Regions from separate parts of the Peribacillus sp. AS_2 genome, predicted to be linked through region 3. Evidence: riboswitches for the same ligand, from Rfam matches in the RefSeq annotation. Region 3 holds a riboswitch; each other region holds the start of a gene.

What was found. Region 3 has a riboswitch for S-adenosylmethionine ahead of OTG27_RS02020 (methionine ABC transporter ATP-binding protein). Riboswitches for the same ligand answer to the same signal wherever they lie in the genome.
Region 1: linked by a shared signal. The riboswitch ahead of OTG27_RS07270 (methionine ABC transporter ATP-binding protein) and the one ahead of OTG27_RS02020 (methionine ABC transporter ATP-binding protein) in region 3 are both predicted to bind S-adenosylmethionine.
Region 2: linked by a shared signal. The riboswitch ahead of OTG27_RS07225 (methionine biosynthesis PLP-dependent protein) and the one ahead of OTG27_RS02020 (methionine ABC transporter ATP-binding protein) in region 3 are both predicted to bind S-adenosylmethionine.
Region 4: linked by a shared signal. The riboswitch ahead of mtnK (S-methyl-5-thioribose kinase) and the one ahead of OTG27_RS02020 (methionine ABC transporter ATP-binding protein) in region 3 are both predicted to bind S-adenosylmethionine.

The regions. Positions count from the first base shown of each region.
Region 1 covers NZ_JAPTGA010000003.1:366,860-374,507, reverse strand. Annotated here, with positions in the region: gene OTG27_RS07295 (YheC/YheD family endospore coat-associated protein) at 1-1,156, shown strand, start outside; gene OTG27_RS07290 (YheC/YheD family endospore coat-associated protein) at 1,153-2,349, shown strand; gene OTG27_RS07285 (YheE family protein) at 2,413-2,616, shown strand; gene OTG27_RS07280 (hypothetical protein) at 2,702-2,890, shown strand; gene OTG27_RS07275 (MBL fold metallo-hydrolase) at 2,955-3,779, opposite strand; SAM riboswitch class I at 4,063-4,167, shown strand; gene OTG27_RS07270 (methionine ABC transporter ATP-binding protein) at 4,237-5,253, shown strand; gene OTG27_RS07265 (methionine ABC transporter permease) at 5,240-5,908, shown strand; gene OTG27_RS07260 (MetQ/NlpA family ABC transporter substrate-binding protein) at 5,965-6,786, shown strand; gene OTG27_RS07255 (hypothetical protein) at 7,024-7,374, shown strand; gene OTG27_RS07250 (NAD-dependent epimerase/dehydratase family protein) at 7,615-7,648, opposite strand, start outside.
Region 2 covers NZ_JAPTGA010000003.1:354,681-362,328, reverse strand. Annotated here, with positions in the region: gene fumC (class II fumarate hydratase) at 1-590, opposite strand, end outside; SAM riboswitch class I at 917-1,030, shown strand; gene OTG27_RS07225 (methionine biosynthesis PLP-dependent protein) at 1,117-2,229, shown strand; gene metC (cystathionine beta-lyase) at 2,226-3,407, shown strand; gene OTG27_RS07215 (type B 50S ribosomal protein L31) at 3,496-3,744, opposite strand; gene OTG27_RS07210 (ABC transporter ATP-binding protein) at 3,881-5,899, opposite strand; gene OTG27_RS07205 (ABC transporter ATP-binding protein) at 5,896-7,647, opposite strand.
Region 3 covers NZ_JAPTGA010000001.1:433,454-441,101, forward strand. Annotated here, with positions in the region: gene OTG27_RS02015 (O-acetylhomoserine aminocarboxypropyltransferase/cysteine synthase family protein) at 1-876, shown strand, start outside; SAM riboswitch class I at 994-1,106, shown strand; gene OTG27_RS02020 (methionine ABC transporter ATP-binding protein) at 1,260-2,294, shown strand; gene OTG27_RS02025 (methionine ABC transporter permease) at 2,287-2,955, shown strand; gene OTG27_RS02030 (MetQ/NlpA family ABC transporter substrate-binding protein) at 2,971-3,807, shown strand; gene OTG27_RS02035 (YuzK family famiily protein) at 4,545-4,769, shown strand; gene sufC (Fe-S cluster assembly ATPase SufC) at 5,220-6,005, shown strand; gene sufD (Fe-S cluster assembly protein SufD) at 6,021-7,322, shown strand; gene OTG27_RS02050 (cysteine desulfurase) at 7,322-7,648, shown strand, end outside.
Region 4 covers NZ_JAPTGA010000002.1:203,658-211,305, forward strand. Annotated here, with positions in the region: gene OTG27_RS03760 (pyridoxal phosphate-dependent aminotransferase) at 1-817, opposite strand, end outside; gene OTG27_RS03765 (carbon-nitrogen family hydrolase) at 917-1,699, shown strand; SAM riboswitch class I at 1,771-1,924, shown strand; gene mtnK (S-methyl-5-thioribose kinase) at 2,003-3,205, shown strand; gene mtnA (S-methyl-5-thioribose-1-phosphate isomerase) at 3,220-4,266, shown strand; gene OTG27_RS03780 (LCP family protein) at 4,441-5,328, opposite strand; gene OTG27_RS03785 (lmo1851 family serine protease) at 5,442-6,902, opposite strand; gene deoD (purine-nucleoside phosphorylase) at 7,183-7,648, opposite strand, start outside.

The DNA.
Region 1 (7,648 bases), on a different contig from region 3:
CCTTCATTTATTCATATACGGCAAGAGCATCCATATCGGACCGCTTGTCGGAATCTTCTCCTCAGGCTTCACGGGCCTTTCAAACAAACCTTTAGGGGAGAGATCTGAATTTTTCGCAAAGCTCCTTTCGCTTAGCAAGACCACAGGCTGTATTCCCTTTGTTTTTGGAGAGAATGTAATCAATTGGGATGAGGAGACAATCAAAGGCTATGTATTTGATAAAGATGATTGGAACATTTATGAATTTCCTTTTCCTAATGTCATCTATGATCGGCTACCAAATCGGTTGACGGAAAACCGTGATGGACCTAAAGAAGTGAAGCAGAAATTCCAAAAAATATATACCATACCATGGTATAACCCCGGATTTTTCAATAAATGGGATATAAATGAAAGGTTATGTGCAGATGAGCGGGCACTGCCTTATTTGCCGGAAACGTATCCATTTCAATCCATATCCGTGGTGGAAACCCTCCTTTCCCATTACCGGCAAGTTTATATAAAGCCCATTCACGGCAGCCTGGGTCTAGGGATTCACCAAATTCTTTATGATAAGCATGAGAATGTTTACTATTGCCGCTATACAAACGAAGCAAAAGAAAATAAACTGCAACGGTTTTCGACATTGGAATCCATCGTTAAACACATTTTTCACGACCGCCCGCTCGAGAATCTGATCGTGCAGCAGGGCATCCCATTAATTCGATCTGAAAAACGTCCAGTGGATTTCCGGGTCCATACGAACAAGGACAGTAATGGAAAATGGCAGGTGACCGCGATTGCCGCAAAAATCGCCGGCGCCGGCAGCGTCACGACCCATATTAAAAGCGGGGGTGTCATCAAAACGGTTGCCGAACTGTTTGGAGATGACGATGAGGCGACAGAAGTCGAACGAAAGCTTTCGGAAGCCGCACTGATTTTAAGTGACAGTATAGAAAAGAACTTGGACGGCATCATCGCAGAAATAGGATTCGATTTTGGATTGGATAAAAAAGGGCAGGTTTGGATGTTTGAAGCCAATTCCAAGCCTGGACGTTCCATCTTTTCCCACCCAAAACTCAAGGATTTCGAATTGCTGACCAGAAAGCTAAGCCTTGATTATGCCATTTATCTTACGGAACAGACGATTACAAAATCAATCAGAGTGCCGCAATGAACATTTTTTATGATATCCCCACTGAAAATTGGCACCACACTCATGAGAATGCGGAACTTTTCGCCGGCTCTGCCGAAGAAGAAATCAGCTATAAAAAGAACCATTCGAATCAACCTCTAATTCCAATCACAATATTTCCGGGTAACCGAATGCTTACCGTCGGAATTTTAACTGTTTCCAATCCCAAAAAGGAATCAGGTTTGGGTGGAAACCTGACCCTTTTTCGGGATTTATCATTATATTTATTGAAACATGGAATATTGGCGTATGTATTCACAGGAAATGCCCTTCATTCCGAGTCGATGAAAGGGTATCTTTTTTCCTCCATTTCAAACAAGTGGATTGAATGTAAAGTGCCCTTCCCTGACATCGTCTATAACCGTATCCCCTGGAGGAGCTATGAGGCGTCAGAGGAATTCCAACATCTTATCACACATTTTAAAGATAACCGAATGACTCTATTCAACTCTTGTTTTATCGATAAATATGTGATGTTCGAAGCATTAACTGAAGATGGATCCCTCACCAACCACCTTCCGCCCACCATGGTCTTACGAAACAGCGGTTGCCTTGATTCTTTCCTGGAGACATACAGGCATATATACCTTAAGCCATGCAAAGGAAGCCAAGGGAAGGGCATTTATACCATTATCAAAAATGATGATGATACCCTATTGTTCAATAGCTTAAAGCATAGTGAGTCCTTCCCTGATTTTGCTTCCTTCTGGGATACAAAAAAGAGGGATTTATTAAAAAGGAGCTATCTTGCTCAACAGGCGATCATACCAAAAAAACTTTTTGGGCATCGTTATGATTACCGGATTCTCGTCCATTATGAAAAAGGTTTTTATAAAGTGACCGGTAAAGCGGTAAGGATGTCGCAAACACAGGAAATCACCACCCACACTCCCCGAGGCGGAAAGCTTTTTCCTTATCAGGACCTTAAATCAAAAAAACTGGATCTGAAATTAGCGAATGTCGCCCAAAAATGCGGAGAGATACTTTCAAAAAAGATCGGGTTTCTCGGAGAGTTTTCCATTGATATAGGGGAAGACGAATCTGGCTCGCTTTTCATATACGAAGTGAACTCAAAGCCGATGCAATTCGATGAAGAAGAAATTGAAACAAACAGGCTTTTGCATTTAAAAAATCTTTTCATTGAATTAACTTTTTCCAACCTGAAAAGAAAATAACACCTCCAGCTGCCGTTTTCCATTATAATCGAATGAGAAACAGTATATATGGAGGTAATACATATGATCACTCATTTTCAATGGGAACCATTGCATAAGAATCTGCCAGGATGGAAAATTTCCTTTTATTTCAATAAGCAGGCAGTCAAAGCCTTATATCACAAAGATGGATCCATCGAGTGGACAGCCAATCCGCCTTCCGAAACAGATGAAACCAAACTCAAAAGCATGATACATGATTTAATGATCTTCCATGTATATGAATGAAGCCCCTTTACATTCATTAAATCGCTAAACAGAATAAAAATCCCTCCTTTGCCTAAACTAAAGAAAAGGCTAGGAGGGATTTCTTTTGGATAAAGAAAAAATGACATTTTTGAAGGATACCGAATATGATGGCAAGGACTCCGTTTACCTGGATATCGATCGTATCATCAATGAAGGAATGGCGGGCGGAAATGTGTATGAAGTCGCTAACCTTCAGAACATCGAAGAAGCACATGATTTTTATGATGAAACAGATCCCAATGTCAATAAATGAATAAGGTGGGCTCTCTTATGGAGAGCTCTCTTTTATATCAGTCAGACCGTTAAACGGATAGCAATCAAATAGTCCCATTCTCCCTCGCACTTAAAATATTTTCGTTTAATATCGATGTAATGATATGCTCTGAATCCCATTCATGCCCAGATATCTCGATAAGGGGATAGCGATTCGGTAAAACGACCTGCTGGATTTCATGAACGGTCAGCCCTTGAGAATGCAAGCGTAAAATTTCCCCTTGGAGATTTTCCAGATAATCCAGTTTTTTTCGAAACATCTCCTTCCCATTAGGGACATGCCCAGCATGACAGCAAAACACTTCCCCGAAGTCATATTGAAGCAATCTTTTTATGGAATCGATTATCACCGGGACCGACTCTTCCCGTAAGACAAGCTTTGTTTTTGGGGTTACGAAAAGGTCTCCTGAAAAGAGCACGCCATTATTGTGATTCAAATACACCATATGGTCCTTTGCATGACCTGGGGTAAAAATCGGCTCCCACGTTTGGGTACGGGAAGGAATGGCCTTCCCCAGAGGCTCAGCTTTAAAGGCGTCTCTCTTTCCCCAGAAAATTTTGCGGTATTCAGGATATTCAGCATCCTTTGCACAAACCTCAACCGACATCGGGTGAATGAAAAGAGGGACCTTTTTATGTTCCTGTATCCAGGCAGCACCCCCCGTATGATCTTCATGATAGTGAGTCAGGGCCACTGAGTCGAAGTCTGCGGATTCATAGAATGGAGTAAGTTCTTCCAATAAAATCTGTGCGCCAGTATCTATCAATAGGCCATCCGTTAAAAAGACATACACACTCATCCCCGCCTTATTCCCGCCAGGAGTCCCATGCACGCAAACCACATCATTTATCGTCTTGATCTCTATCATTCGGTTTCCTCCCAATCATTGTATAAATATAGTTTCATCTTCCTTTTTTTAACTTTCTATAATAAATGTAGTACCACTTTACCTTTTTGACAAGGAAATATTGGAATGAATAGCTTCGATGAAAATGCTGGATTATTGCATAATAGCCCATTTTCCATGAATCGTTTTAACGGACTGTACCAGATTTAATGACAAAAAAAATAAAAGTAACGATTGACAATGACGGATTTTACAAATAATATAGATTATATTATAAAACTTGAAATATTCTAAAATAATAATTTACTTATCAAGAGTGACGGAGGGATCAGGCCCTGTGATGTCCGGCAACCGCCCTTAGGGAACGGTGCCAATTCCTGCAGAATGATTGCATTCTGAAAGATAAGCCGAGATATGATTTCGCTGCCTCTTTCTGAATGATAGAGGCAGCTTTTTTAATGTTTAAGGGGGAAAGCTCATGATTGAAATCCGTTCAGTCCGAAAGGAATACGTCTCGAAGAAAAACCGAGTTATCGGAGTGGATAACGTATCTTTAACCATTCAAACTGGTGAAATATATGGAATTGTCGGCTACAGCGGAGCTGGAAAAAGCTCATTACTCCGCTGCTTGAATTTGCTTGAACGTCCGACAGGTGGAAAGATCATTATCGACGGCATTGATTTAACCTCTTTATCTAGCAAAGAGCTTCGTAAACAACGGCAAAAAATCGGAATGATATTCCAGCACTTTTCCCTGGTCAGTTCAAAAACCGTTTATGAAAATGTCGCTTTCGCCTTAAGGGCCGCGCATCGATCGAAGGACGCGACTAAGTTACGTGTATTGGAATTGTTGGAAATAGTAGGGCTCAGCGATAAGAAAGATGTCTATCCTGCACAGCTTAGCGGTGGACAGAAGCAACGGGTCGGCATTGCTCGCGCGTTAGCAAATGAACCCACTGTACTATTATGTGATGAAGCGACTTCAGCCCTTGATCCAACAACTACAAAAGCGATTTTACAGTTATTGAAAAAGATAAGCAGTGAGCTTGGTATCACCATCGTGTTGATTACACATGAAATGGAAGTGGTCAAAGAACTATGCCACCGAGTCGCCGTGATGCAGGATGGCCGGGTAATTGAAGAAGGACCCGTTTATGAAATATTTTCACAGCCCAAACAGGAGTTAACGAAGCAATTCATTAGCAGTGTACTGGATTTCGAACTCCCTTCGCACTTGATTGAAGAAAGTGAAGGTACGATTATTAAAATCCAATTTAAAGGGCAAACCGCCGGTGAATCGATTCTTTCGGATACTCTCCAATCCCATGCAGTAAAGGGAAATATTTTACACGGTAAAATTGAGTATATCCAGGATGTTCCTTTAGGCATTTTAATCATCGAGTTAATTGGCGATGCCGTCCAAATTCATTCGGCATTGGAATATATAAAAGATCGTTCCAGTTCTGTGGAGGTGTTAAAACATGTCACTGCTTAATCCCATCGTCAATATTTTACCTGATCTTAATAAAGCCTTTCTTGAAACGATTTATATGGTTGGCGTTTCTCTTGCAGTAGCCCTGCTGATCGGTTTACCGCTTGGAGTATTGCTATTTTCAACAACCAGGAATTTATTTTTTGAAAATGGCATCGTGAATCGATCTCTCGGTTTCGCAGTCAATATTGTCCGTTCAATCCCGTTCATCATTCTCTTGGTCGCCCTCCTTCCTTTAACGGACCTACTTACAGGATCGACGATAGGGCCAAGAGCAGCTTCTGTTTCCCTGTCCGTATCCGCAATCCCTTTTTTTGCAAGGATTGTTGAAACGGCATTACGTGAAATAGACAGAGGAGTGATTGAAGCAGCAATTGCCGTAGGTGCCACTCCATGGATGATCATTAAGGATGTCCTTCTTCCAGAGGCAAAACCGGGAATCATTCAAGGACTGACATTAACGACCATTTCGCTAATCGGTTACTCAGCAATGGCTGGGACAATCGGCGGTGGCGGAATTGGCGACCTGGCCATCCGGTACGGATATTACCGATATGACAACACAGTCATGATCACGACGATCGTCGTGCTGATCTGCCTTGTGCAACTCATTCAAATGGTTGGTGACAAAGTTTCATACATAGTTAACAAGCGATAGGTTCAATCACTTTTTTTAATGACTCAATACATTTCATTACTCAGGAGGAATTTCAAATGAAGAAAATAGCTTCGTTATTATCAGTCTGTGCACTTGCACTCGGCTTGGCAGCTTGCGGGAGCGATGATGCATCCCCAAATACTGAAGACAAAAAAGAATTGAAGATTGGGGCGACTACCGGGCCGTACGCCGATATGGTTAAGGAGGCCATCAAACCAGGTCTGGAAGATCTTGGATACAAAATAGAGATCGTCGAATTCACCGACTATATCCAGCCGAATAAGTCGCTTGGCAACAACTCGATCGACGCCAACCTTTTCCAGCATAAAGTGTACATGGATAACTTCGCTAAAGAAAATGATTTAAAGCTTTCCGACCTTATCATAGTTCCAACAGCGCCAATGGGCATATATTCTAATAAGTATAATTCATTGAAAGAAGTGAAAGACGGTACATCCATTGCAGTGCCCAATGATCCGGTTAACCTGGCACGTGCACTAAAAGTGCTGGTGGATGAAGGGTTGATTGAAGTCGATCCAAATGTCGACCCTTTAAAAGTATCTGAAAAGGATGTAACGAAAAATCCAAAAAACATCCAGCTAAAACCATTGGAATCCGCTCAGTTGCCCCGCGCAACAGACAGCGTCGACCTATCGGCGGTCCCTGGCAACTTTGCTCTTGCAGCGAAAATGGACCTCAAGGATGCCCTAGTTTTAGAAAACATGCCGGATATGTATCGAAACGTTGTTGCAGTGAATACAAAAGATGTAGACGCTCAATTTGCCAAGGATATTAAATCAGTAGTGGAATCCGACCAGTTTGAAAAAGTGATCGATGACAAATTTGCCGGATTCGGAAAACCAGACTGGATGAATTGATCAAATAATCAAGGCCTGCTTCCCCTTTACCGGGAACAGGCCTTTCATTAAGGAGAGCAATTATGAGTACCTTACTGGAGGTCCGCAGCGGCCCCGCCTATTACGCATTTACATGCCGGAATCGGCGATACATTCGCGAAATGGTACGAGGGCAATACACTGGCCGAAAAGCTCGCCACCAAGTCCATTTGTTTTGAATTGGCCCATCTGGCCGCAAGGCAATGCCAGGAAGTTTTATTGACATATGGCGAGGAAGCCTTAGCTGATTTGGAAAAAGGGAGATGGACAGATGCGCTGCAGCGTGTAATTGAAACGAACATCATCACCAGTGGTCTTGTTGGCGGGTTTGGCGGCCAGTACTTGCGCGTTGCCGGTGCCCACTCCATTCATAATGGCATGACTTCCATCACCCAAGCGCATCATTTACTTCACGGGGAAAAAGTGGCATATGGAATTTCATTCCAACTTATGCTAGAAGGGAAATTCTCGGAAATCAAACAATTGCTGCCCATCTACCGGGTGCTTAAATTGCCGATGACATTGCTTGATATTGGCCTGACTGTTGAACTAAGGCGGAACTTCAACTGATTGCAGCCCACTCTGTCAAAGAAGGTGAAGACATCCATCTTCTTTTCCCTGATATCAACAAGGAAAAAGTGGCAGCCGACATGGAAAACCTTGAAATCCTTACAAACCATGCAAGCCCTTCCTAAAAAAGCGATGGGGTTTTGACCCCATCGTTTTTTTGATTCCTCATTGTATAAAGTCATCCTTTCCACCAAGCATACATAATGTTCCATTAATACTTCAGTATAATAAAAGAAGGTCTCAACCTATTGTCTGTTTCCATAATCCAAGAAGA
Region 2 (7,648 bases), on a different contig from region 3:
TGTCCTAATGTTAAGGGTGTAGCATCTTGAAGATGTGTCCGGCCGATTTTCACGACATCCCAAAATTCTTTTTCTTTTGTATCGAATGTATCACGAAGTGCTTTGATGGCAGGAACCAATTTTTCAGCGACTTCCATAAAGGCTGCAATATGCATGGCAGTCGGGAAAGTATCATTTGAGCTTTGTGCCTTGTTAACATCATCATTCGGGTGAAGGATTTCCGATTCACCATTTTCTTTTAACCATTCATTCCCTTTGTTAGCGACCACTTCATTCACATTCATATTACTTTGCGTACCGCTTCCCGTTTGCCAAACTACAAGCGGGAAATGTTCATCAAGCGTACCTTCAAGGATTTCGCCGCAAATCTTGACGATGGCGTTCTTTTTAACTTCGGAAAGATCGCCAAGATCATAGTTCACCTTTGCAGCAGCTTGTTTAACGTATGCAAATGCACGAACCAATTCAATCGGCATTTTTTCATTACCGATTTTGAAATTGTTACGGCTTCTCTCAGTTTGTGCTCCCCAATATTTATCAGCAGGAACTTTCACTTCACCCATCGTATCACGTTCGATTCTGTATTCCATGTGTTCTCCTCCTAAGTTTGCACTATTCATTGAAGAATTTTTGCATATGAAATGAATAATGTCGGATTATTCTTTCTCTCCATACATTGTACAAACTTTATTATTTTAAAGCAAAAATATCCCGTTGACCCTTTCCATATTTCTGAAAAATCCTAGGCCATTCATATTTTGATGAAAATTTGGATATTCTTTTTTGATACATAAAGTGTAGGCACCGCTAGGCTTCAATTGACCTGGCCATGAACACCAACACATCATTACCCCCAAAATGTCCTTGACAGTGTTTTGTATATATAGTAAATTCAAAAGAAATTGAATAATCTAAACTCTTATCGAGAGAGGTAGAGGGAATGGCCCGATGACACCTCAGCAACCTTCATTTGTTTCAAACCAATGAAAAGGTGCTAATTCCACAAGTTTATGAACTTGGAAGATAAGAAGAATGACTCGTCCCTACTTAATCAAAGTCTTCTTCTTAAAGAAGACTTTTTTTTATTTTATTTAACTCAAAGGAGCAGTGAAAACCATGTATAAACCTGAAACATATCTTGCTCAATTAGGAAATCGCAGTGAAACGGCGACAGGAACAGTCAATCCGCCAGTATACTTTTCAACAGCTTTTCGCCACGAAGGAATCGGTCAATCGACGGGATTCGACTACACAAGGACAGGTAACCCTACCCGCCAGCTATTGGAGCGATCCATCGCCGATCTGGAAAAAGGAGACCAAGGCTATGCCTGCAGTTCAGGAATGGCCGCCATCTCGACTATACTCGCCCTTTTTAAATCCGGGGATGCGTGGATTGTCAGTGAAGATCTTTATGGCGGTACATATCGGCTGTTAGAACAAGGTTTTAAAAAATGGGGATTGCAGTGTGACTATGTAAACACTTGTTGTTTGGAGGATATCGAAAAAGCCATCACTCCTCACACGAAAGCCATCTTCATCGAAACTCCCACTAACCCTCTTATGCAGCAAACGGATATTAGCGCCGTTGCCGCATTGGCTAAACGATATAATTTATTGCTAATCGTTGATAACACTTTTTACACGCCTCTTATTCAACAACCAATCTTGCTTGGAGCTGATATTGTGATCCATAGTGCAACCAAGTATCTCGGTGGTCATAATGATGTGCTCGCTGGACTGATCGTTGCTAGCGGCGCTGAATTATGTGATGCACTTGCCTTCCATCATAATGGCACTGGAGCTGTCTTGAGCCCATTTGATTCTTGGCTGTTGATGCGCGGAATGAAAACCCTGGCATTGCGGATGGAGCGTCATGAAAAGAATGCCAAGATACTTGTAGAATACTTATCGGAGCATGATTGTGTTACGGACGTATTGTATCCGGGCCGAGGCGGCATGATTTCTTTCCGCATCATTGATGAAGCGGCGGTCAACCCATTTTTACAATCGCTCTCATTAATTTCCTTTGCAGAAAGCCTGGGAGGGGTTGAAAGCTTCATCACCTATCCCGCCACACAAACACATGCCGATATACCGCTTGAGGTCAGAACGGCAAACGGTGTTTGTAATCGACTGCTCCGCTTCTCCGTTGGCATCGAGGATAGCGACGATTTGATTGGTGACTTGCAGCAAGCATTCGCACATGTAAAAAGGGAGGCACTACGATGACAGATCATGATTTTAGCTTTGAAACAAAATTACTTCATAATCAACATAAATTCGATCCGGTAACGGGCGGTGTGAGCGTCCCCATCCAGCATGCATCGACTTTCCATCAATCCGATATCGATCAATTCGGTAAATATGACTACAGCAGAAGCGGGAACCCAACCCGCGAGGCACTTGAAGACATCATTGCCGAACTTGAGGAAGGCACTCACGGCTTTGCCTTTTCATCAGGTATGGCTGCCATTTCAACAGCCTTCCTGCTATTGTCTGCCGGGGATCATATCGTCATTTCCGAAGATGTGTATGGCGGAACGTTCAGGATGGTCACAAGCGTTTTGAACCGTTTCAATATTGAGCATACCTTCGTTGACATGACGGACCTTGAAAGTGTCAAAGCGGCGGTTCAGCCAAATACCAGGGCCATATACATTGAAACGCCTTCAAATCCTTTACTTAAAGTGACCGATATTCAAGCTGTATGTGATATCGCAAAAAAAGCCGGTGCCTTAAGTTTTGTTGATAATACATTCTTGACGCCCGCATTGCAAAAACCGCTGAATCTGGGCGCTGATGTTGTCCTTCATAGCGCGACGAAGTTTTTATCCGGACATAGTGATGTGGTAGCTGGGCTTGCGGTCGTGAAAGATCCGGAATTGGCGGCAAGACTCGGTTCACTTCAAAACTCCTTTGGAGCGGTCCTTGGTGTTCAGGATGCCTGGCTCGTAATGAGAGGCTTGAAAACCTTGTCAGTTAGAATGGAACATTCACAAAAAGGGGCCGAAAAGATTGCAGCCTACTTAAAGGAGCAGCCCTTGGTGAAAAAAGTGTATTATCCCGGCCTAGCCGATCATCCACAGCACGCCATCCAGAAAGGCCAGTCACTCGGAGCAGGGGCGGTCCTTTCATTTGAATTGGAAAGTGAGGAAATCTTCCGTTCCTTCGTGAACACTGTCGAGCTCCCTGTTTTTGCCGTAAGCCTGGGAGCGGTAGAATCCATATTATCCTACCCGGCCAAAATGTCCCATGCGGCCATGCCTGCTGATGAAAGGGAAAAGCGAGGCATTACGAATAGCTTGCTCCGCCTCTCTGTCGGACTGGAAAATCCGGACGATTTAATCAAAGACTTCGAAGCTGCCCTCGTCAATATTGCCAAAGGGGAAGCAATTGCTGCAAAATGATTAAAGTAATGGGTGCCTCATATTTTATGGGCACCTTTTTTATTCCATCAATAAAAAGAAGACCATCGATTTCCCGATGGCCTAACTCTCATTTCTTCATATTATATTTATCCAGGAAGCGATCCACCCGTCCGCCTTTTTCAGCAAACTTCTGCTTTCCTGTATAATAAGGGTGCGTATCCGAGCTGATTTCCACTTTTAATAAAGGATATGTTTGCCCGTCTTCCCAAACGATTGTTTCATTGGACGTCTTAGTGGAGCCTGCCAAAAATTTATACCCACTGTTGGTATCCATGAATACCACTTGTTGATAATCGGGATGAATTTCTTGTTTCACTATTATCACCTCATCGTCAGTATAGGTATATCTTAAACGTAATGATTACTATTATCAACCATTATGCTTTAAGGTACCAAAAGTCGGTACCTTCATTATAGTTTAATCTAGATGATCTACCCTTATTCCATTGTGTTCAGCCAGCCATGCCTTTATGCGGACCTGCCTGCAGTTCATACATTTGATAGTACTTCCCTTTCAGTTCCATTAATTCCTCATGTGTACCTTGCTCAGCAATCCGCCCTTTTTCCAGTACAAGAATTTGGTCGGCATTTTTTATCGTGGAAAGCCTATGTGCAATGATGAAGGTCGTTCTCCCTTTTTTCAGCACTTCCATACCCTCCTGGATAATTGCCTCGGTTTCGGTGTCGATGCTTGCTGTCGCTTCATCCAAGATCAATATGGCCGGATTGAATGCAAGGGCACGGGCAAAAGAGATTAGCTGACGCTGTCCGGAAGACAGCGTTCCGCCTTTTTCGATCACGGGCTCGTCAAGCCCTAAAGGAAGATGCTTCAGCACTTTGTCCCCCCCGACATCTCTTAATGCTTTTTCAACCATTTCCCTTGTGATGCCTTTATGATTGAGACTGATATTGGAGGCGATGGTGCCAGTAAATAAATAGGGGTCCTGAAGGACGATCCCCATATGCTCCCTAAGCGTCTGATGGGGGATATCCAATATATTTCTGCCATCGATTTTGATCTGACCTTCACTGCTGTCATAAAAGCGGAATAATAAATTCATTATGGAGCTTTTTCCTGAACCGGTGTGGCCAACTAAAGCCACCGTTTCCCCCTGTCTAGCGGAGAAGGAAATGTCCCTTAACACATATTCTTTATCCTTATAACCAAAAGAAACATTTTCGAATTGTACGTTTCCTTTGTATCTGGATATGTTTTCATCGCTGACTGCCAATCCCTTCTCATCCAATAAGCTGAACGTCCTCTCCCCTGCAACAAGCGCCTGTTCAAGATTAGCGAACTGATTGACGATTCCGTGAAGCGGATGTAGCAGGCGGCTGATCAAATCAACAATTGCATACATCATCCCTAAGGAAATGGCCGAACCCGCTGTAAGGGAAATCCCGCCGAAATACCAGACGAAGGCCATCAGCGCCAAAAGCTTAATGACGCCAATCAAGTTTCCACCCGTCAACGAATTCAAATGGAGCATTTTATTTTGATAGGAAAAATGCTCCCGGTTCAGATTTTCAAAAGATTGCTTCGTCTCCTTTTCACGTCCAAATGCCTGAATGATGCTCATACCAGAAATGGATTCATTAATCATTCCATTAATATCGCTGACCCGTTCCCGAATGATGTGATTATATTTCGAGGCGAATTTACGGTATACCATCGTCCAGATAACGATGATCGGAATAAGTAGAAGGCCAATGGTACCGACTCGTGGATCCAGAATAAACAAAGCAATTAGAACGCCGAAAATATTAATGGTACTCGAGAAGAAGTTGGCGAGCACGGTTACATATAATTCCCGGATCGCTTCCGTATCATTAGTGACCCTGGCTACAATTTTACCCGCTGGCATATTATCAAAATAACGTATCGGCAGACGGGAAATATGCCTAAAAATATCATTTCGCATCTTCTGTATGATTCGGTTCGCCGCTTTCTGTAAATAAAAACTCTGGCCATATTGAAAAATGGAGGAAAGGATGACAAGGCTAAAATAAAAAGCCACAAGCTTAATGATCCGCGGGATTTCCGGTTGATAAAACCCCATCACTTCCTGACTCGTCAATTTCACTGCTTGCGCACGTTGCTCTTTCCCGTCTTTCTTGATGATCAATGATTGGTTCTCCAAGGTTCTGCGCCCATCTATAGGGACAGCTTCATCTACGAAGACAAATTGATTGCCAACCTGCAGAACATGGACTTCCCTGCCTTTCTTCTCACCTTTTGAAAAGTAATCAGCCCGTTTATACCAACTTCCATCATACTTAACTGCATCTTTTCCTTTACCTGTTTCATGCCAGGAAGATTCGATGCCAAGTATATGTGAATCGATGATTTTCTTGGCAACGAAAGGCCCCGTTAAATCGGCCGCTACCGAAAGAGCAAGCATGATCAGGGCGCCAATGATCAATTTTTTATAAAGGGCAGCATAATTAAAAAGTTTCTTTACGACCTTCATGCCTTCACCTCCGTTCCTTCGTCAACCTGCTGTCGTTCATATTGCTCGCTATACCAGCCATCATTCAGCAGTAAATCCGCATGAGTCCCCTCTTCGATGATCTTTCCGCTGTCCAATACGATAATCCTGTCCGCGTGCTGAACGGCTGATAAGCGGTGGGTTGTGATGATGGTCGTTTTCCCTGCCCGTTCTTTTTGGATATTTTCGATGATCGTCGTTTCCGTTTTTGCATCGACAGCGGATAAGGAATCATCCAATATAAGGATTTCCGGATTTTTGATCAATGCCCTGGCAATCGAGATCCTCTGCTTTTGCCCACCGGACAGAGCGACACCCTTCTCACCGACGAGTGTCTCTAGCCGGTTTGGCAGCATCATTAAATCCTTCTCAAAATCAGCAAGCCGGATGGCTTCAGCCAGTTCACCTTCCGTTGCATCCATTTTACCGAATAAGATATTTTCCCTAACAGTCTTCGAGAATAAAAAATGGTCCTGTGGAACATATCCGATCCATTTACGGATATCTTCAAGGTGCAGTTGCTCCAGCGGCATGCCTGCAAAAGCGATTTCACCTGTTCCTAAAGGATATTCCCGCAGCAATTGCTTCACGAATGTCGTTTTTCCACTACCTGTTTTCCCCACTATCCCCAATGTTTGACCGCGCTCAAGCTGAACGGAAATATCGGATAGATTCACAACCGTTGAGGACGGGTATGTAAAATGCACGGAATTGAATTGGATATTCCCCGGGTTCGTAATACTCTCCATCCCCATTGAATTCTTCACATCCGCTTCATACGAAAGGGTATCCTGAACACGGTCTAGCGAAGCATTTCCCCTTTGCATTACATTGATCAGTTCACCCACCGCGATCATCGGCCAAATTAACATGCCTAGGTACACATTGAACGAAACAAGCCCGCCAAGCGTTATGGCCTGTTGAAACACAAGATAAGCCCCATAGCCCAAACCGATTAAATAGCTGATGCCGATGATAATGCTGATTGTCGGATCAAAGAGGGCGTCGATCCTTGCCACGGCTAGGTTTTTGCCATATACATCCTCGGTCATTTCCTCAAATCGCTTTTCATCTTCCCGTTCCTGGACATAGGCCCGGATAACACGGACACCGGAAATGGATTCCAGGACCTTGTCATTTAAAGTGCCAAAGGCTGCTTGTGCATCCGTAAAACGTTTGTAAATTTTCTTCACGTAAATTTGCATCAGCACTGCCATGATCGGAAGCGGCAGCACCGCCGCAATCGTCAACTGCCAGCTGATCGTGGCTCCCATCATGACCACTACCGTGATGGTGAACAGCACCGCGTCTACGAGGGTCAATATCCCGAAACCAGCTGTGAGGGATATTGCCTTTAAATCATTGGTTGCCCTAGCCATTAAATCTCCTGTACGGTTTTTTTCATAAAAACTTGGAGTCATTTTAAGCAAATGGCCCATAAACCCTGACCTTAGCTTCCGTTCGACCAAGTTTCCGCCGCCGAATAACAGATAACTCCATAAGTAACCAAATAGGTAACTGCCGATCAGTACCATGAGCAAATAAATAACGTATTTCATGACCCCTTCCTGCGTCATGCTGCCATTGTTCATATCATCGATGGCATTCCCGACAAGTTTTGGCGGGATAACCTCCAAGATATTCACTAGACATAGAAATAAAATCGCCAAGGTGTAACGCTGCCACTGTTCTTTAAAGAACCAGGACAGTTTTTTAAAAATCGCAAACATG
Region 3 (7,648 bases):
CCAAGAACTAAAGCCATTTTTGCTGAAACGATCGGAAATCCAAGTTTGAGGGTGCTCGATATTGAAGCGGTAGCGGAAATCGCCCACGAAGCCGGCATACCTTTAATCATTGATAATACCTTCGCGACACCGTATCTTTGCAGACCAATTGATTTTGGAGCGGATATTGTCATCCATTCCGCTACAAAATGGCTTCTTGGAAATGGAACGACGCTAGGCGGTGTCATCGTGGATGGAGGGAAATTCGATTGGAACTCGCCAAACTATCCTGGCTTCACGGAGCCTGACCCAAGTTACGACGGTCTGGTATACGCCGAGGCAGTTGGCCCTGCCGCATTCATAACGAAAGCCCGGGTCCAGTTACTCCGTGATTTGGGCCCTGCGCTAAGTGCCCAAAGTGCATTCCAGTTTACGCTTGGACTTGAAACGCTGCATGTAAGGATGAAAGAGCATCTATCAAACACCAAGTCTGTCATTCAATATTTAAAAAACCATCCTGCCGTGACCTGGGTTTCACATCCTGGTGATGAGGATCATCCCGATAAAGCCCTTGCGGATAAATATTTGCCAAAGGGAGCTGGATCTGTCGTCACATTTGGGATTCAAGGTAATCGCGAAGCTGGGGCAAAACTTATCAATTCGGTGGAATTATGGTCCCATGTGGCGAATGTAGGGGATGCGAAGAGCTTGATCATCCACCCAGCAAGTACCACCCATCAACAATTGAATGAGGCGGGTCTTGCGAAAGCGGGTGTAAGTGCCGATCAAGTCCGTTTATCGATTGGGATTGAAAATATAGACGACTTAATAGAAGATTTGGAGCAGGCAATTGAAAAGGCGACGAAAATCGTCTCCTTGACATCCAAAACGCTTTAAGCAAAGTTCCTGTTCATTCTTGTACTAGAAATAATATACATTGCGCTCCTTTTTTATCTATGATAAAATTTCTCCATACTAAAGAACTTAATGATGTACAAATATTCTATATATTAGCTCTTATCAAGAGAGGTGGAGGGATGTGCCCGATGAAACCCGGCAACCGACAAGGAGATTTCCTTGGAAAGGTGCCAATTCACACAAAGTTTAATCACTTTGGAAGATGAGAGGAAGGCCTGTTTCTTCACCTGCCTTTCTGCTCATGCAGAAAGGTTTTTTCTATTTTAATTGGGAAAACTTTTACATGATAGGAGAAACAGACTAATAATGTAGAGAAATCAACTAAGTTCATAGGTTTTATTGGATAAAAGAGGTGAGGGTTAATGATTACATTGACGAAAGTCAGTAAGCTGTTCCGAACAGGAAAAGGAAACAGTGAGACGATCAAGGCTGTAAATAATGTGAATGTTGAAATAAATAAAGGCGAGATTTTCGGGATCATCGGTTACAGTGGAGCGGGGAAAAGTACTTTGATCAGAATGCTCAATGGATTGGAAACACCGACAGAGGGATCCGTTGTGGTGGCTGAAAAGGAAATTTCAAAAATTAAAGGGGCTCAGCTCCGTAAGGCCCGTCAAGAAATCAGCATGATTTTCCAGCATTTCAATCTATTATGGTCAAGGACCGTTCAGGAGAATATATCTTTCCCGTTGGAAATTGCAGGTATTTCTAAACCTGAACGCACCAAGCGTGTGAACGAATTGATCAAGTTAGTCGGACTTGAAGGCAGGGAAAAGGCCTATCCTTCGCAATTAAGCGGAGGGCAAAAGCAAAGGGTGGGAATAGCCAGGGCTCTGGCAAATGACCCTAAAGTGCTGCTGTGTGATGAAGCGACTTCTGCATTGGATCCGCAGACTACCGACTCCATACTCGAATTGCTTGTTGACATCAATCAGCGTTTGGGATTGACGATCGTCTTGATTACGCATGAAATGCATGTAATACGTAAAATCTGCCATCGCGTCGCCGTGATGGAAAGCGGGCAGGTTGTTGAACAGGGTCCTGTCCTGGATGTTTTCAAGAATCCTAAAGAACAAATGACGAAGCGTTTCGTGCAACAGGTAACGGAACCGGAAGAAACGAAAGAAACGATGGACCATTTGCTCGAACGCTATCCAGCAGGCAAAGTGATTCAATTGACCTTTGTAGGTGATCATGCAGAAAGCCCATTGATCACCAAGCTTGTACGTAACTTCGAGTTGGATGTCAATATTGTTCAAGGTAAGATATCCCAAACAAGAAGCGGTTCATATGGAACATTGTTTATCCATCTAGATGGCAAAGAGGATGAAATGCTCCGCGCAATCGAATTCATTAAAGCACAGCAGGTAGGCGTGGAGGTGATTACTCATGCTTGAAGAATTATTGCCGAATGTTGATTGGGAAGACATCATTGAAGCTACGAAAGAAACGCTTTACATGACAAGCGTCTCTGTAGTGGCAACCTTTTTTATAGGCATAATACTAGGATTGATCCTTTTCCTGACAGGGAAGGGTAATATGTGGCAAAACCGGGCTGTTAACGGAGTCATGAGTGCAGTCGTCAATATATTCCGTTCCATTCCATTTCTTATTTTGATCGTGCTGCTCATTCCTTTCACTAAAGCGCTTGTCGGTTCCATGATCGGTGAGAACGCTGCACTGCCGGCACTTATTATCGGTGCTGCCCCATTTTATGCGCGTATGGTTGAAATCGGCCTTCGTGAAATCGATAAAGGTGTAATTGAAGCCGCTAAATCGATGGGGGCAAAAACGAGCACGATCATTTGGAAGGTCCTTCTTCCAGAGTCGATGCCTGCCCTTATTTCCGGGATTACGGTAACATCGATTGCATTGGTTGGATATACCGCAATGGCCGGGGTCATCGGCGCTGGCGGGCTTGGTAATCTAGCCTATTTGGACGGCTATCAAAGAAATCAAAATGACGTTACGCTTGTAGCGACAATCGTTATTCTAATTATCGTCTTCATAATTCAAATTATTGGAGATGTGATTACATCTAAATTGGACAAAAGATAAAGGGAGATGAATAGGATGAAAAAGTTTTTAGGATTTGCATTAATCTTAGTGTTATCTATCGCTTTGGCTGCTTGTGGAAGTGAAAAGGATAAAAGCGGCAGCGATACGGAAAAAGAATCGAAGAAATTAGTTGTAGGGGCATCCAATGTTCCTCATGCAGAAATCCTTGAGGAAGCTAAACCGCTTCTTAAAGAAAAAGGAATCGATTTGGAAATTGAAACGTTCCAGGACTATGTTTTACCGAATAAGGCGTTGAATGATAAGGAATTGGATGCTAACTACTTTCAACACATTCCATATTTAGAGGGGCAAATTAAAGAAAATGGATATGACTTCGTCAATGCTGGCGGAATCCATATCGAGCCGATTGCTCTATATTCAAAAAAATATAAAAGCATTGATAAACTTCCTGAAGGCGCAACAATTATTATGAGCAGCTCTGTTGCTGATCATGGACGCGCTTTATCCCTTTTGGAAAAGAATGGCCTGATCACTTTGAAAGAAGGCATCGATAAAACGACGGCTACAACGAAAGACATCGTTGAAAATAAGAAAAACCTTAAATTCGATGCAGATTATGAAGCGGCCCTGCTTCCTAAAATTTATGAGAGCGGCGAAGGCGATGCAGTCTTGATCAACTCCAACTATGCAATTGACGCCGGTTTGAATCCGCTTAAAGATTCAATTGCGATTGAGGATTCCGAATCACCTTATGTGAACGTCATTGCCGTAAACAAAGGTGACGAAAATAAAGAAGCAATCAAAGCGCTTGTAGAAGTATTGCATTCTAAAAAAATTCAAGATTTCATTCTTAAAGAATACAAAGGTGCAGTTGTACCGGCGGATAAATAATTCGAGAATGGCGGCCTGATTTAATTCAGGTCGCCGTTTAAAAAGGTTTCGGAATGGTCTCATTCCGAAACCTTTTTTTTTTATTGGATTTAAAATCAGAATAGCCCTCTGCATTTGTTATTGAGTGCCGATGGGCAGGGATAACAACCGAAACGCTCATATTACACATAGCCATGGTTGCGGAATCTGCGTCAACAGCTTCAGGTTTTATTCATGTATGCTTCAGCAGTCAGTAACGGATTTGTGTTGGGACGATAGTAACACCCGGAAATACTCGATTAAGAGCCTCTGATTGAACAAATGATTAATAAAGCGCCGAACTTAGAGAAGTGAAGCACTTTATCACGGAAATCCTAACCGGCATTGAAAGGAATATAGAATGTAGGTGAAAGTGATTCTATCTGATTGTGTAGTCTTAGTGGATTGGAACGGAAGGTACGAGACTCCTGCGGGAAAAGCGAGTCAAGGGGAGACACCGCAGGCGCAAAAGCGCCGAGGAGGCTTCCGGACCGCCCGCGGAAAGCGAGTGCCTGAAGTGGAAAGTAACGTCCAAATTTTGAAAACCTAAAAATCTAAAAAACTGTAGTCAAACTAAAAATTATGAGCGGCGGATTATGCAAAAGCTGAACGGACAAACCAGCTCGCTATAATGATGATCAAGGTTGTTTCAAGTCTGCGGCTTAATGTAATTCCTTTCATGTTTAATCAGGAAAGGAAAGGGTATAGAGATAATGAAGGTGAAAAAAAGATACACAAATTTGAAAGGATGGTTCACTATCAATACTCTGGATTTAAATGTAACAAGCGAAATGGAAAAGGCGATGCAGTCTTCACATGGGATTGGCTACAGTGAGTACAGTAGAGACTTAGACCTCCGTATCGAGGTTGAGAAAGAACGGGATAGGGAACATGTAAAGTGCAACAAAATGGTCCAGGACCTACAACGCAAAATTCACGGCTAAGCATATAAAAGAATTCTTTAAAAGATCGGTCTGTAGAGGTAAAATGGAAAGTGGTCCATAAAATAAGGGTTTCCTTATTGGATAAACTTACATAATACCTGACAGTCCGATTTTTTTCTTTTTAATCGGAACGTTCATACCTTGCAATCGAAACCTTTGAACATATAGTAATAAGGGCGAAGATTTGCCGAATAATAAGATAATTTTAACAAAAGCTAAAATAAGTATGAATATGCAGTAAACAGGCCATATCTGTTAGTATTGTAAGAATAGGACAGGTTTTTAACATGGCCGAAGTGGAAACCCCTATCTATTTAGTTGATTCCAAATTGGATTTGTTATAAAATTGGAATGAGAATAAAGTGAGAATGCTTTTACGGAAATTATAGTAATGAAAGTAATCTTTACTTTCTGGTAATAAAATTGGAATTAGTTCACGGAGGTATTATTATGTCAGCTTCTACATTAACGGTTAAAGATCTGCACGTATCAATTGAAGGCAAAGAGATTTTAAAAGGGGTAAACCTTGAAGTTAAAGGTGGGGAAATCCATGCGATCATGGGACCAAATGGAACTGGTAAATCAACTTTATCATCAGCAATCATGGGTCACCCTAAATATGAGGTAACTAGCGGAAGCATCACATTCGATGGTGAAGATGTATTGGAGATGGAAGTAGACGAGCGCGCTCGTGTCGGTCTATTCCTAGCTATGCAATATCCAAGTGAAATCAGCGGTGTTACAAATGCAGACTTCTTACGTTCTTCCATTAACGCACGCCGTGAAGAAGGCGATGAAATTTCATTGATGAAATTCATTCGTCAAATGGACCAAAAAATGGAATTCCTTGAAATGGATGAAGATATGGCGCAACGCTATTTAAATGAAGGTTTCTCAGGCGGAGAGAAAAAACGCAACGAGATTCTTCAATTAATGATGATCCAACCTAAAATTGCAATCTTGGATGAGATTGATTCAGGTCTAGATATCGATGCACTTAAAGTCGTTTCAAAAGGAATCAACGAAATGCGCGGAGAAGACTTTGGATGCTTGATCATCACTCACTACCAACGTCTATTAAATTACATCACTCCTGATTTTGTACATGTAATGATGCAAGGACGTGTCGTAAAATCAGGCGGTCCTGAACTTGCTGCCCGCTTGGAAGCGGAAGGTTATGACTGGATTAAACAAGAATTGGGCATTGAAGACGAAACTGTTGGCGAAGAAGCGTAAGTAGGAGGATTTGCAATGACTACAGAAACGAAATTACCGTTTGAACAAGAGGATATAAGCTCCTATTCAACTAAAAATAATGATCCAGCTTGGCTATCCGAGCTTCGGATTCAAGCGTTTTCTGAATTAGAAAAGCTCCCGATGCCAAAGCCGGATAAAACGAAAATCGATAAATGGAATTTCACTTCTTTCCAAACTCATACGGTTGAGAGTGAAGCTTTTGCCTCTTTAGAGGAGCTTCCGGAAGAAATTAAGTCCATCATTGAAGAAAATGAAAACTTATACATCCAACGCAATAATACGCCGGCACATATCAATCTGTCAGCAAATGTGAAAGAACAAGGCGTCATTTTTACGGATATTTTATCAGCGGCTCGCGATCATGCTGAGCTTGTGCAAAAATATTTCATGAAAGACGGCGTTAAAATAGATGAGCATCGTTTAACGGCGCTTCATGCTGCATTGGTTAATGGGGGAGCATTCCTTTATGTTCCGAAAAATGTAGAAATCAAAGAGCCGATTCAATCGGTATTCCTTCTGGATAATCCGGATACTACACTTTTCAACCATGTCTTGATCGTAGCTGAAGATAATAGCTCTGTCACATATGTAGAGAACTATTTCTCAACCGTTGAGTCTAACGAAGGTGTTGCCAACATCGTAACTGAAGTATTTGCAAATGCGAATGCCAAAGTCCAATATGGTGCGGTCGATACCCTTTCAAAAGGCTTCACGACATATGTTAACCGCCGTGGAGTGGCAGGACGTGACGCACGTATTGAGTGGGCGCTTGGCCTGATGAACGACGGAAATACGATTTCAGATAATACAACATATCTAATGGGCGATGGCTCTCACGGTGATACAAAAACCGTTGTAGTCGGACGCGGGGAACAAAGGCAGAACTTCACGACAGCCATCATTCATTATGGCAAACGCTCTGAGGGTTATATCCTTAAGCACGGTGTCATGAAAGAATCCGCATCCTCCATTTTTAATGGCATTGGGAAAATAGAGTATGGTGCTACAAAGGCCAATGCTGAACAAGAGTCACGTGTATTGATGTTAAGTGAAAAAGCACGCGGAGACGCCAATCCGATCCTCTTGATCGATGAAGATGATGTAACGGCTGGTCATGCTGCTTCAGTCGGCCGTGTCGACCCGCTTCAGCTGTATTATTTAATGAGCCGTGGTATTACAAAGAAAGAAGCAGAAAGACTTGTCATTCACGGATTCTTGGCCCCTGTTGTTAACGAGCTTCCAATTGAGGGAGTCAAAAAACAATTAGTAGCGGTCATTGAAAGGAAAGTACAGTAATGAACCCATACGAAATTCGTAAGCTTTTTCCAATATTAGATCAAGAAGTCAATGGTCAGCCATTAGTTTATTTAGATAGTGCTGCAACCTCTCAAAAACCGGCTGCAGTGATTGAAGCGATTGAGCAATATTACCGCGGCTATAACTCGAATGTTCACCGCGGGGTGCATACACTAGGAACAAAAGCTACGGATGCGTATGAAGGTGCTCGTGAAAAGGTACGTAAATTCATTAATGCTTCTTCTACAGAAGAAATCATCTTTACCAGAGGCACAACGACTGCTTTAAATACTGTAGCAAGAAGTTACGGTGGTGCAAATATTAAA
Region 4 (7,648 bases), on a different contig from region 3:
TCACATAAAGATGGTCTTGTAATAGTTCAAGAGATTCTATTACACTCTTATTACCCACTGCGAAACCGACTCTCCACCCTGCCATATTGTATGTTTTCGATAGAGTGTATATTTCAACTCCTACATCCTTCGCTCCCTCCGCCTGGAGAAAGCTTATCGGTTTTTTTCCGTCGAATCCGATCGCCCCATAGGCGAAATCATGGACCACACAAATTGAATGTTCTTTTGCAAAGGAGACGGTTTCATCAAAGAAACTTTTAGTTGCAGAAGCGCCTGTGGGATTATTCGGATAATTCAAGAACATCATTTTGGCTTTATCAAGAACTACTTTATGTATGTCATCGTATTTCGGAAGAAAATCATTTTCTTCTGTCAAGGGCATCAGTTCGGTCTTTGCCTGGGCTAAAACAACACCGGAAAGATAATCCGGATAGCCGGGATCTGGAACAAGGATCGTATCACCTGGATTCAATAAGCACTGCGGAAGTTCGACAAGACCTGCCTTTCCCCCGAAGAGAATCGCCACTTCACTATTCGGATCCAGCTTGACACCGTATTCCCGTTCATAAAAGACGGCAGCAGCATCTTTTAAATATTGATGTCCCCGGAATGGCGAATATTTATGATTAATCGTTTTTTCAGCGGCAGTTTGCAAACTTTTGACGATATGTTCCGCCGTCGGCTGATCTGGGTTTCCCTGGCCTAAATTAATGACATCATGTCCTTGCTCCGTGATTGCATTGACTTTTGCGACCAGTGAAGCAAAAAACTGCTTGGGCAGGTCCTGAAGCAGTCCGGATTTTTCGAATTGCACCATTTATACACCTTCTCTGAAATTTCTTGAAATTCTAGTCACAAATGATATATGTTTATCGTAGTCTTGTAAAGCATTTTTTACATGTGGGAGGTTTAAACGATGAAGTGGAAAATAGCTTGTATTCAAATGGATATAGCTTTCGGGCAACCAGATATCAATTTTCGGGTTGCAGAACAATGGATGGAAAAAGCAGCTCGGTCCGAACCCGATATCGTCATATTACCAGAGCTTTGGACAACCGGATACGACTTGACCAGGCTGAATGATATTGCTGATCAAGAGGCAGAAAAAACGATTGAATTTCTTAAAACACAGGCACAGAAACACCAGTTTCACATCATCGGCGGTTCCATTGCGAAAAAAACAAGCAAGGGAATCTATAACACCATGATCATCATCGATAAACACGGAAAGCTCATTAAAGAATATGATAAGCTTCACTTATTTCAATTAATGGATGAACATCATTTCCTGCAGCCAGGTGAAAAAGATGGTTTATTTACCCTTGATGAAAAAATATGTGCCGGGTTCGTTTGTTATGACATTCGTTTCCCTGAATGGCAGCGAGCCCATACCGTTCAAGGCGCGGAAGTTCTATTCGTTACGGCTGAATGGCCAAAGCCGAGACTCGATCACTGGAGAGCCTTATTGATAAGCCGTGCCATCGAGAACCAAGCCTATGTTGTAGCCGTTAATCGTACAGGTTCGGATGTAAATAATATATTTGCGGGCCATTCCTTGATTATTGATCCATGGGGGAATATCATAAGTGAAGCCGGAGAAGGAAACGAACTATTGACAGGCACCTTGGACTTCAACAAAGTTACGGAAGCACGTAACAAAATACCTGTATTCGAAGATCGCCGTCCTGACTTTTATTAATTTACCCATTGACAAACTATTTAAAAAGTTGATATTATTTTCCCGAAGATTAAAATTTCAGAAAACATTTACTCTTATCAAGAGCAGGCTGAGGGATAAAGGCCCTATGAAGCCCAGCAACCGACTGTAATACCATTGTGAAATGGGGCGGATCTTCCGCCGGATTATTGAATCCACAGAGCACGGTGCTAATTCCACCAGAATTCATTTTCTGGAAGATAAGAGGTCCGAAGCCAAAACTTCTGCCTCTTTCTATATGAAAGAGGCTTTTTTATTCTTATTTTGAATCTGGAGGGGAAAAGAATGACTCAAAACCATTCAAATTTTAAGAGATTGACAAACGAAACAGCTATAACTCTTGCAAAAAAACTTGGGTTGGTCAATGCGGATGCAAGTTTGAAATGTAATGAAATCGGCGATGGAAACTTAAATTATGTTTTTCATATTACAGACACAGTCACAAACAAAGGTATAATAATCAAACAAGCGGTCCCTTATGCCAAGGTACTTGGCGAAAGCTGGCCGCTGACATTGAAAAGGGCAGCCATTGAAGCGAATGCGCTGATTCATTTCAGAAGTTATTGCCCCGAATTCGTACCGCAAGTCTACTATTCGGATGAACAGCTTGCCATCACAGTCATGGAGGATTTATCGCACTTGAAAATCGTTAGAACAGGATTGATCGATGGCGATTCATATCCATTGCTTTCACAGCATATTGGTGAGTATGTTGCGAAGACGGCATTTTATACATCCGATCATCATTTAGAACCCTCTTCGAAAAAGGAGGTGGCCCGACATTTCACGAATCCCGAACTCTGCAAAATCACTGAGGTCTTTATTTTCACCGATCCATTTTTTGAGGAACTCCCTGGAGATTTCGAGGTGGAATTGAAAGATGCCGCCAAAAAAATATGGAATGATCAAGAAGTGATACTTGAGGTCGCCAAGCTGAAGCAAAGCTTTGAAACCGAGCAGGAAGCCTTGCTTCATGGAGATTTACATACTGGAAGTATATTTGCAAGTAAAACTGAAACAAAGGTTATTGACCCGGAATTCGCTTTTTATGGGCCAGTTGGTTTTGACCTTGGTCAATACACCGCCAACCTTCTCTTTCAGGCAATTACACGAAATGGCGCTGGAAAGGAAGAGATTTTCACGCTCCTTCATGAATTTTGGAATGCCTTTGAAGAAACTTATACCGAATTATGGGAATCCCAAAATAAAAGTCCATTCCGCCATGTGAATGGTTATCTGCCTTATTTACTGACAAAATTCAAAAAAGATGCATTCGGCTTTGCCGGCTGCGAACTGATTCGGCGAACCATTGGCCTTTCCCATGTAGCCGATTTAAACGTCATTGAAGATAAAGAAACAAGGATCGCAGCCAAAACGGCAACATTGGAAATCGGTACTTTTTTAATTAAAAAACGGGGAGAATTGGATGTTCCAGCCGTCATTGAAGCGTTGAAGCAACGGACACTGCCATCTTACTCAACCATTTAAAAGGAGACCTGCATATGACTACACTAGCACCCTTACCATATTCGGTACATTGGGATGATACCCATATTACATTATTAAATCAACAAGCCCTTCCTTCCATAACTGAATTTATTGAACTTCATTCTGTTGATGATGTATATGACAGCATTTTGTCATTAAAAGTTCGCGGTGCCCCAGCAATTGGGCTGACGGCAGCATTTGGTGTTGCACTTGGCGCCAAGCAGGAAACAACTGCTGATTTAGGGGAATTCAAGAAAAATGTAATGAGGCATATTGAAAAACTCGCCTCTTCACGGCCTACTGCAGTCAACCTTTTTTGGGCGTTAAGGAGGATGGAGAACACCTTGCAGGCTTCGCAAAGCATTTCAACTGCCAAGGAAGCACTTATATCGGAGGCTAAAGCCATCTTTGCTGAAGATGAAGAAATGTGCAGGAAAATCGGGGAACATGGTTTATCGCTATTCACTAGAGGAGATTCCATTCTTACGCATTGCAACGCTGGGGGAATCGCCACGGCTCGGTATGGCACAGCCTTGGCTCCCTTCCACCTGGCTAAAGAAAGGGACTTTCCGCTAAAAGTGTACGCATGTGAAACAAGGCCTGTCCTGCAAGGGGCGCGTTTGACGGCTTGGGAATTGATGCAAGCGGGAGTTGACGTCACCTTAATTTCTGATAATATGGCTGCCCATACGATTCACCAGAAAGGAATAAAGGGAATTATCGTCGGGGCCGACAGGATTGCGGCCAATGGAGATACTGCCAATAAAATCGGGACGTTGGGATTGGCCATATTAGCCAAGCACTTTGGTATCCCCTTTTATGTGGCCGCACCATCAAGCACATTCGACCTTTCTATCGAATCCGGCACATCCATCCCGATCGAAGAACGGAATGGAACGGAAATCACCTTCATTCAAGGTGTAAGGATCGCTCCGGAAAACGTGAAGACTTTCAATCCAGCCTTCGACGTTACACCGAATCATCTAATTACAAGCATCATTACCGAAAACGGCATCATAACACCGGATTTCTTCAAAAACATTCCGCATTTTGTTAATTGATCCAGGTTCCTTTTATGGTGTTAAAAAACGAGAAGGATTTTTTATCCCTCTCGTTTTTTAAAGGTGATTGAATTAAGATTATTCTTGCGAGGTCTATAATACAATATTTAAATTAGAATATCTTCAGTTAATATTAGGATGTCTTCGATAATAAAAGAGAATAGGACATTCTTATTATTTTGAAAAGAACTCCTGAAGTGCCTTCTTATTTTTAGTGTAGTCTATTTCCAAAACGGCTCCGGACTGGGGATATATTTCATCTTTGAAGCTTCCTTTCACTGGAACCCTTAAGGTTTCGACCGTGTCCGGTGTATGGAAGACGGCTTTGGGACCCATTTCCATTATTGTTTTCAGGCCAATATCCGTATCCAAGTACGAGAGTCCTTGTTCGATTATACTAGGAAGGGCCGCCATCCCTTCGAAGGATGAGATTTGATTTATAAACGCTGTTTTTAATTGAACCATTACTTCTTGTTGTCGTTCAACCCTGCCAAAATCACTTTCATCGTCATGTCTAAAACGGACATATTTCAATATTTCCTCACCATGTAAAACATTTTTACCGACGCTTGCTTGGATGCTCATATCATCTATGATTTCCTGATCCACATTCACAGCCACCCCCTCAGGGGCAAGTAAATCCACCATCTTCACAAATCCCTTAAAGTCGATTACCGCTACATGGTCGATCTTGACATCGAAGTTTTCCTGTATGGTTTTCTTGAGCAATTCCCTCCCACCATAATAATAAGCAGCATTTATTTTGTTATATCCTGATTTATTCCCGGGGATTTTCACATAACTATCACGCATAATGGAAGCCAGCTTCAGTTTCTCCTGCTCAGGAAAGTATTTTGCAAGGATAATCGCATCTGATCGAGATTTTTGCTCTCCCCTTGTGTCAACACCAATTAACAGAAAAGTTTTATCGTTTTCCTGGTTATCTTCATTGGTTAGTTTTTTTTCCGTACCTTCATTTCCTTTTTGTTTGGGTAAAGGGGCATAGGTGCAGCCTGCCAGAATCAAGACCAATAGATATATGAACCATACCTTTTCTTTCATTACCTCACCTCATCGGAAAATTACCCCTATTCTCTGCCTAATTTTGGAATTCTATGCATGAAACGAAAAAAAAGCCTGCCAACGATATCCGCTGACAGGCTTTTCAATCAAAATCATTTATTGATTTCTTTCTTTAATACTTCTACAGCCTTTTTCACTTGTGTGTCGTTTTTAAGGATTTTCTCGCGGATGACCTGCATCAATTTCACGGTAGTATCATCCTTAATGGTGCCGGTTTCTTTAATTTTTTGTTCCCTTTGGAATGCTGTGACCGCATTCTTGGTTGCTTCATCGAAGAATCCATCTATTTTACCTGGATCATGTCCTGCTTCCTTCAGCATCTCTTCAGCCGCCTTCACTTCACTAGAAGAATCGGATGCTTTCAATTCCTTATCAGGCGAAATGTACGGAAGGCTGGCATAATCAGGAAGCTTCACATTAATATCCGGCTTGATCCCTTTTTTATGAATCCAATTGCCTTCAGGAGTCAACCATTTAGCTGCCGTATATTTGAAGTTAGATCCATCTTTGAAGTCTTGGGCAGTCTGCACTGTCCCTTTCCCAAATGACTTGACACCGATCAATGGAATGTCCGCAGACTCACTGACAGCCGCTGCAACGATTTCAGAAGCACTGGCACTTCCATCATCAATCAACACGACTACCGGGATTTTCAGTTCTCCATCATTCTCCGATTTATATACATCTTTTTTCCCGCTGCGATCCTCAACTTGAAGGACCACTTTCCCATTAGGTATGAACAGGCTTGCCATTTCTATTGCTTGATCAAGCAGTCCTCCTGGGTTTCCCCGCAAATCCAATACGAGACCCTTCATATCCTTCTTCGACATTTCTTCAAGCGCCGTTTTCAACTCTTGGACTGTATGTTCGGAAAAACTGGTCACTTGAATTTTTGCAACTCCATCATCAAGCATTTCCGCATATACCGTTTCAATCGGAATTGTATCCCGTTTAATGGTGAGCTTAATCGGTTCCGACTCACCAGCCCTTGAGATGGAAAGATCCACTTTCGTACCCTTCTCGCCCCTGATTTTCAGGACAGCTTCAGAAGAGCTGAGTCCTTCAACACTTTTACCGTCCACACTTAATATGATGTCATTCGGTTTTACCCCTGCTTTTTCTGCTGGGGACCCTTTTATCGGTGAGACGACCATGATTTGTCCATCCTGCTCCTGAATCTCAGCACCGATTCCTTCAAAAGATGAAGAGATGCTTTCATGGAAACTCGATGCTTCCTTTTTATCCATATAAGCAGAATAGGGATCATCCAATGATTTGATCATTCCATTAATTGCGCCGTCAACAAGTTTTTCTTCATCAACCTCTTCATAATAGTCATCTTTTATCTTATCGTATGTAGAATACAGCTTTTCAAATTCCGCATGCTTATCCGGTGCTAATGACTCTACTTTTTCATCTCCAAAGGTCAAGGCTATTGTAGTAATCCCTGCAGTTAGAAATATGACTAAGAAAATCCCCATAATGAACGTAAACTTCTTCATTTTAATGAATTTCCCTGCCTCTTTTGGCTGTTTTTGATTTTCTTCTTCCACTGAAGCCTCACCACTTTCATTCTTCATGACGATATAAACGATTTCATTCCTATTTTATCAGCTTTCATGCCAATCGAAAAATAATAGTTATCAAAAATAACAACTTATAGCCATATGTATTTTTTAATTAACTTCAAATCATGGAGAATGCTCCAAGGACAACAGGCATCTCCTGATATTACAAAAATGCGGATACCTGGAACAAATGAGCCTGTATCCAAACTGCCATTATACAGCATCACTTATTCCTGGTCACCCGCCTGTCATTTATATCCAATTATCAGTCCTGGATAGCTGCTTCCAATGCCACTTCAACCATTTCGTTAAAAGTTGACTGGCGCTCATCCGCCGACGTTTCCTCACCAGTTAAAATGTGATCGGAAATGGTCAATACAGATAAAGCTTGGCGTCCAAATTTAGCAGCAAGCGTGTAAAGGGCCGCTGATTCCATTTCTATCGCAAGTATTTGGTATTTTGCCCATTTTTCCAATTCACTATTATCGTTATAAAACTGATCGGCCGTAAATACATTACCGACCTTCAATTGCAAGCCCTTTGCCGTGCCGGCGTCATAAGCTTTTCTTAGTAATTCGAAATCTGCGGTCGGGGCAAAGTCCACCCCGCCGAAAGTCATACGGTTCATTTGGGAATCGGTGGAGGCACTCATGGCAAGGATCACATCCCTGACTTTTACATCTTTTTGAATCGCTCCTGCAGTTCCCACACGAATCAACTTCTGGACATTA